Regions from separate parts of the Marivita sp. S0852 genome, predicted to be linked through region 2. Evidence: riboswitches for the same ligand, from Rfam matches in the RefSeq annotation. Region 2 holds a riboswitch; the other holds the start of a gene.
The links. A riboswitch is a leader RNA that binds a small molecule or an ion and turns the genes downstream of it on or off. The one in region 2 is predicted to bind thiamine pyrophosphate.

Region 1: it holds a riboswitch for thiamine pyrophosphate, as region 2 does, so the genes downstream of both, thiM (hydroxyethylthiazole kinase) here and ACG74X_RS12970 (thiamine ABC transporter substrate binding subunit) in region 2, are expected to answer to the same signal.

The regions. Positions count from the first base shown of each region.
Region 1 covers NZ_JBIQWA010000001.1:195,348-198,751, forward strand. The annotation lists gene ACG74X_RS00955 (APC family permease) at 1-931, opposite strand, end outside; gene ACG74X_RS00960 (hypothetical protein) at 928-1,113, opposite strand; gene ACG74X_RS00965 (hypothetical protein) at 1,135-1,512, opposite strand; gene ACG74X_RS00970 (hypothetical protein) at 1,520-1,813, opposite strand; TPP riboswitch at 2,061-2,149, shown strand; gene thiM (hydroxyethylthiazole kinase) at 2,195-2,971, shown strand; gene thiE (thiamine phosphate synthase) at 2,968-3,404, shown strand, end outside.
Region 2 covers NZ_JBIQWA010000005.1:246,738-250,141, forward strand. The annotation lists gene ACG74X_RS12965 (thiamine/thiamine pyrophosphate ABC transporter permease ThiP) at 1-368, opposite strand, end outside; gene ACG74X_RS12970 (thiamine ABC transporter substrate binding subunit) at 344-1,333, opposite strand; TPP riboswitch at 1,370-1,468, opposite strand; gene aroC (chorismate synthase) at 1,652-2,752, shown strand; gene ACG74X_RS12980 (DMT family transporter) at 2,803-3,404, opposite strand, start outside.

The DNA of each region.
Region 1 (3,404 bases), on a different contig from region 2:
ACCCGTTGGCCGAAGCAGTCGCGGCGAACAGTGTTCCCACAAAGAGGAATATCTGCAGCAACAGCGATCCAGTCATGCGGCTTGCATCATAAAGCGGCACTGTCGCCTGCCCGAGATATTGCCACGGCAACAATCCCGAAGAGATGTACCAGGTCAGGGTCGCGGCGATAAGCAGCGTCATAATGCCAGTCATCGTGCCCAGCGGCAAAGAGCGGCTTGGCGAACGGACTTCTTCGGCAGCCTGACAGGTGCCCTCAATGCCAAGATAGTACCAAATCCCAAACTGAAACGCCGCGATAACGCCAATCCAGCCGTAGGGCAGCTCTGTTAACAAACCCTGGTGCTGAAGGATCGCACCCGGCTTCCAGGGCTGTACGCCGATGAACAGGATCAGGATCGAGACAAAGGCCGCAGCAGTGATCACGAAGTTCAGGCTCAGGGTCATGAACACGCCGCGATAGTTCAGCAGCGCAAGAAGCGAGATTATCAAAAGCACGAACGGACGCGGATCAAGCCCTTCATAGCCGGTTTGTTCGGCCAGAATGACCAAAAGGTCTCCGACCACAATCGCGTTTGCGGCTTCCAGCATGGTGTAGGCCATCACAAGGTACAGCCCGACATTGAAGGCCATCAGCGGACCCATGATATGTTTGGCCTGCGCGTATTGGCCACCAGCAGCGGCCACTGTCGATGTCACTTCCGAGTCGATCATCGCCACACAGGTGTACAAAAGGCCGATCACCCAGCACGCAATCAGCGCACCAAAGGCACCCCCTTTACCCACGGAAAAGTTCCAGCCCATGAATTCGCCGACCAGAACGATACCGACCCCAAGAGCCCAGATATGGACCGGGCCAAGGACCCGAAGCAGGCCGACGCGTTCTTCGCCTGCGCTTGCGCTTGCGGCTGCGTTTGTTGCTTCAACGCTCATAGTTTGGTCCCTTCCTGTGCTTCAGGCACCTCGCCATGCTCAAGCAATTCATCAACACCCTCTTTCGAGGACAACAGAGTGTCTTCATCAAATTCGCGGTTCACCCGCGCTGCGTCCATCACCAGCCACAACAAGACACCGGCAGAGGCGGCCCAGGCCGCATATTCAATTAATACCCACATTTTCTATGTCTCCCGTCGCACTCAGCTGTCGAATTTTTCACGAATGACCTGGCGATATTCCTTCTCGGATACCTTCACCATGAAGATGAAATATCCGAAAATCACGATGCCGGTCACAATCAGCATGAAAGGATCAATGCTGTAATCGAACTTGGTCGAGATCAGTTCTGCGGCGGTTTCCGGCGTGTAGCCTAGCTTTTCCCACTGCGTCTGCATCACTTCATTCTGTTCGAGCGTTTCCCACGTCACCTCGTCTGGCACGTTGGTTGTCACGCCGGCACCGGTCAGGCCAAGGATCAGCGGAATGAAAAGGGCGACATAAACCAAAGCGAGAAGAAAGAGAGAATCAAAGATCTGCCCGGCACTGCTCTGGATTGGCGGTTCATATTTCTTGCTCATTGTCCGGTCACTTCCCTTTCATCTCGCGCATCTCATCAAGATGGCGAATGTCCAATCCGTAGATAAAATCTTTCTCGTTGGAGTATTGCCGGACCATCGCGACAATGGCGGCCGTGTTGAACAGCAACACAAGTCCGCCCGCAATAAGCAAAACAGTGCTAATTCCGTTGTCGCCCATATGCGGTCTGATGCTGCCGTACACGAAGATGATTATACACCAGAGTCCCACGACAAAGGCGCTGGCAAACACCACGTCACCTTTGAACATCCGGTCAATTCTGGCTCTCATACTGTCAGTCAATTTCTGTCCCTCCCAAGAATGAGCGGGCTTGAAAACGGCCCGCGTGAATTGAATTTTATGACGCGACGTTACATCGGTTTTCCTCAAGGTCAAAACTTTTTCCTCTTAGGGGCCTTGCAAGAAACACTGAAACGCCCGCGCTTTCGGGCGTTTCACCCGGCAAAATGCGACGTCGGACCTCTGTTTCGGATTTCGTGTCGCGCCCCCTTCGCACCGGTTTGACGCAACAGCGCAGTTGGGTTATTCATTCAGTTACCAGGGGCGCTGCAAAGCTGAGACGTACCCTTTGAACCTGAACCAGATAATGCTGGCGGAGGGAGGTCACAGTCACTGAATACCAGCGGACGCGTGCTTTTTTTCGCCTGACGAGAAAGAGACACCATGAGCCTGTCTGACCTACTGACCCCGTTGCGCGCCCAAAGCCCTTTGGTGCATTGCATCACAAATTATGTGGCGATGAACATATCGGCCAATGTCGTTCTGGCGGCGGGTGCATCACCTGCCATGCTTCACGCGGCCGAAGAGATTTCAGATTTCACACCCATCTGTAATGCGCTGATGATCAATCTTGGCACACTGTCTGCCCCTTGGGTCAGCAGCATGACCTCGGCAGCCGAAACAGCAAACGCACACAGCATCCCATGGGTGCTTGATCCGGTTGCGCATTTCGTCAGTGGCTATCGCAAAAGCGTTGCGCAGGATTTGCTGGCCTCGCGTCCAAGCATAATCCGGGGAAATGCCTCGGAAATTCTTGCACTTGCTGGTCAGGCCGGAGCCGGCAAGGGCGCGGACAGCGGCGACAGCGTCATGGCAGCCGAAGGTGCCGCGCATACCCTGGCCAAGACATTTGACAGCGTTGTTGCGGTTACCGGGCCGGTGGATTTGGTCACCGATGGCACACGGTCGGCGCATGTCACCGGCGGCTCTGACATCATGCCTTTGGTCACGGCGCTTGGATGTTCGCAATCCGCACTGATGGGAGCCTATGCAGCGGTTGGTTCGCCGTTCGATGCCGCGTTGGGCGCATTGGCGCATTTCAAGGTGGCAGGCAGCGCTGCAGCGGCCAAGGCGCAGGGCCCCGGCAGCTTTCAGATGCACTTCATCGACGCGTTAGCGGCAACACAGCCCGACGATTTGAACGCGGTGGTGAACGAATGACGTCCCTGCGCCGCAATCTCCGCCTCTATTTGGTAACCGATCCGCAGCTTTGCGGCTCTGTCGGCGTTGTTGAAACCGTCCGGCAGGCCGTTGCCGGTGGCGTGAGCATGGTGCAACTGCGCGACAAGACCGCCACGACAGCCGAGCGCGTGTCGCTGGCGCGTGCGCTTGGCGAGGTTCTATCCGGCAGTGGCGTGCCTTTGGTGATCAACGATGATGTCGAGGCTGCAATCCTTGCCGATATGGATGGTGCCCATATTGGCCAGGACGACATGACACCCGCACAGGCGCGGGCGCGGTTGGGGCCGGACAAGATATTGGGCCTGTCCTGCGAAACCGAACAGTCCGTCACGGCCGCGGACCCGTCCATTGTGGATTATCTTGGCCTTGGGCCGGTTTTTGGAACAGAAACCAAAACAGATCACAAAGCGCC
Region 2 (3,404 bases):
TAGATCTGCAGCTCTGGAACTCCCAACGGGGCCAGCACCCGGTTCAGCAAACCGGATTGTCCGAACACCGCCACCAATCCCAGCACCGCGACAATCACAGGCAGGATAAAAGGTGCCCCCAATAACGCCACCAGCATCCCACGCCCGGCAAACTGCCGTCGGGCCAGCGCCCGGGCCAATGGAATGGCGAAACCGACGCTCAGAACCGCCGACAGCGTGGCCTGCACAAGGGTGAACCTCAGAGCCTGCCAATCGGCGGCCCGAAAGCCTGAAAAGGCTTCTGCGCGCAGACCGACTGCTAGGACCGGGCCAATCACCAGCCCGGCCACAGTCAGTGCGGCGACTATTGAGACAAGGCGCGCCGCCATTCCTCAACCGCTTCATCCCGCAGCGCAGCGGCCTCATCCTCCGAATAAAACAGCACCTTTTCCGGCAGGGTCAATTCCTTGAACCCGTCAGGCCATTGCGCCCGGTCAAGTCTCGCCGGGAACGACCAATTGCCGGTCGCGATCATCGTCTGAAACTCTTCTGACAATTGAAATTCAAGGAATTGATCCGCAAGCTCCGGCACATCGCTGCCTGCAAGCTTGGCCGACACTTCGACCATGAAATAATGTCCTTCGGGAAAAATCGCCGCCTTCTTGGTGCGATCGTCTTCGGCAATAATATGATAGGCGGGTGAGGTGGTATAGCTCAGCACCATGTCGGCCTCACCATCGGTGAACAGGCCATAGCTTTCGGACCAGCCTTTGGTCACCGTCAGCACCTTGGGTGCCAGCTTTTGCCACGCCGCTTCCGCCTGATCGCCGTAAATCGACTTGACCCATAGCACCAAAGCGAGCCCCGAAACCGACGACCGTGGGTCCTGAATGACGATCCTAAGATCATCGGGCGCGTTCAGCAGGGCATCAAAGCTGTCCGGGACCGCTGAAATCCGCTCTTCATTATAAACAAAGGCGGTGTGCCCATAATTGAACGGCAAAAACAGCTCATCGGTCCAGTCGATCGGCAAGGTCAGGGACGACACATCCTGCCCATGCGGCGCAAACAGCCCGGTTTCGCGGGCGCGTTTGGTGACGTCAGTGTTCAGACCAAAGACGATATCCGCATCGGTCTGTTCGCCTTCAAGCAGAATACGCGGCAACAGATCACCGGGCTTGAACTGCAGATCACAGGCGCACTGCGCCTCGAACATCTCTTCGATTCTGGGGCCAGGCCCCCATTCCGAGGTAATGTAATCCCCCGCATACACGGTCAGAACGGGTGTGTCCTGTGCCGCCACAAACGTGGTCGACGCAAGAAATCCCGCAGCAAAAACAAGGGCCGGCTTCATGGGCATCCTCCTATATTGCGGCGAGAGGGCAAGACAGGAGACTATCCGGACCTTCCCTCCGCCGGTGTTAACCGGTTCAGGTTCAACGGGTTCGCATATGCATCTCAGCCAGGATCGGCACCCCGAGGTGATCCAAGTCGTAGCCGTCAATGACCGCCGCTTCAAGCCCCTGCCGCCTGGAGTTTCTTTGGGCCGGAAATACCTCAGGGGGTTTGGGGGACTGGTCCCCCAACCTGTCGGATGAGCACAGCTCATTCGAAACATCTTGAGGCCAAACGCCCCCTGCCCTAGGACACAGGTCAGTCAAGGAGCCTGTGTATGAGCCTGAACAGTTTTGGACATCTTTTCCGTGTCACCACCTGGGGTGAAAGCCATGGGCCAGCCCTTGGCGCGACCGTAGACGGCTGCCCGCCGGGTGTGCCGATTGATGCCAGGATGATTCAGCACTGGCTGGACAAGCGCAAACCAGGACAGAACAAATACACCACGCAGCGGCGCGAGGCGGATGAGGTAAAAATCCTCTCCGGCGTGTTCGAGGGCCAGACAACCGGCACGCCGGTGCAGTTGATGATCGAAAATACCGATCAGCGGTCCAAGGATTACTCGGACATCATGGAGAAATTCCGCCCCGGCCATGCCGATATTACCTATTGGCAGAAATACGGCATTCGCGACTATCGCGGTGGCGGACGGTCCTCGGCGCGCGAAACGGCGGCGCGGGTGGCGGCGGGTGGCCTTGCGCGCGAGGCGATCAAGGCCCTGTTGCCCGAGGTGCAGATCACCGGCTACATGACCCAGATGGGGCCGCACGCAATTGATCGGGATCGGTTCGACTGGGACGAGATCGGCAACAATCCGTTCTGGGTGCCCGACGCGCAGGCGGCATCGGATTGGGCCACCTATCTGGATGGGCTACGCAAATCCGGCGAAAGCGTGGGGGCCATCATCGAAGTGGTGGCGCGCGGCGTACCCGCAGGTTTAGGCGCGCCGATCTATGGCAAGATCGACACCGATCTTGCGGCGGCCATGATGAGCATCAACGCCGTCAAAGGTGTCGAGATCGGCGAAGGCATGGCCTCAGCCACCTTGACCGGGACCGCCAATGCGGACGAGATTTTTACAGGGCCAGACGGGCCGGAATACAGTTCGAACCACGCAGGCGGTGTCCTTGGGGGGATCTCGACCGGCCAGGACATCGTGGTACGTTTTGCGGTAAAACCGACCTCTTCCATCCTGACCACCCGGCGCACCATCACCAAATCCGGTGAAGAGACCGAAATCATCACCAAAGGGCGCCATGACCCCTGCGTGGGCATCCGCGCCGTGCCTGTGGGCGAGGCGATGATGGCCTGCGTCATTCTTGACCATATGTTGCTGCACCGCGGTCAGATTGGTGAAAACCGGGGACCAATCGGGTAGGCGCTTTACGCCATAACTCTCTTGCTGGTGACACGCGCGGGAAACCCGCCCTAGTGCCGATGTAACCCCTGACGGGACAGTTGCACCGCCAGAATACCCATCGTGATGATCACCACACCTATGATGTCCGACAGGCCGAGCGTCTCAGACAGCACGACCGCCGCGATGGCGACGCCAAGAAACGGGTTGAGGAAATGGAATGTGGCGGCCTTGACGGCACCGATCCGGTTCACCAGCCAAAACCAGACCAGCGTTGCCGCCAGACCGGGCACCAGCGTCGTGTAGACAAAGGCCAGCACAAGTTTGGGCGACCATGTGACGGCAAAAGTCTCCATAAGCAGTGCTGCGGGCCAGAGAACGGCACTGCCCACCAGCATTTGCAGCCCGACCACCATAACAAAATTGCCACCAGAGCTTGCGTTCCGGAGCGCCATGGTCGCCACCGTCAGCGAAATCACACCGATGACGCACAGGCCAACCCCGAACAGGTCTGCACCGCTGCCCAATCGCGCACCCATGATGATCACAACCCCGCAGAAACCTGCAATCAGACCGGCAACGCCCAGCGCAGACACACGCTGGCCGACAAAGAGCCAGCCTGCCAACGCCACCAGAAGCGGCATGGAGGACGCGATGATGGCCGCAAGGGATG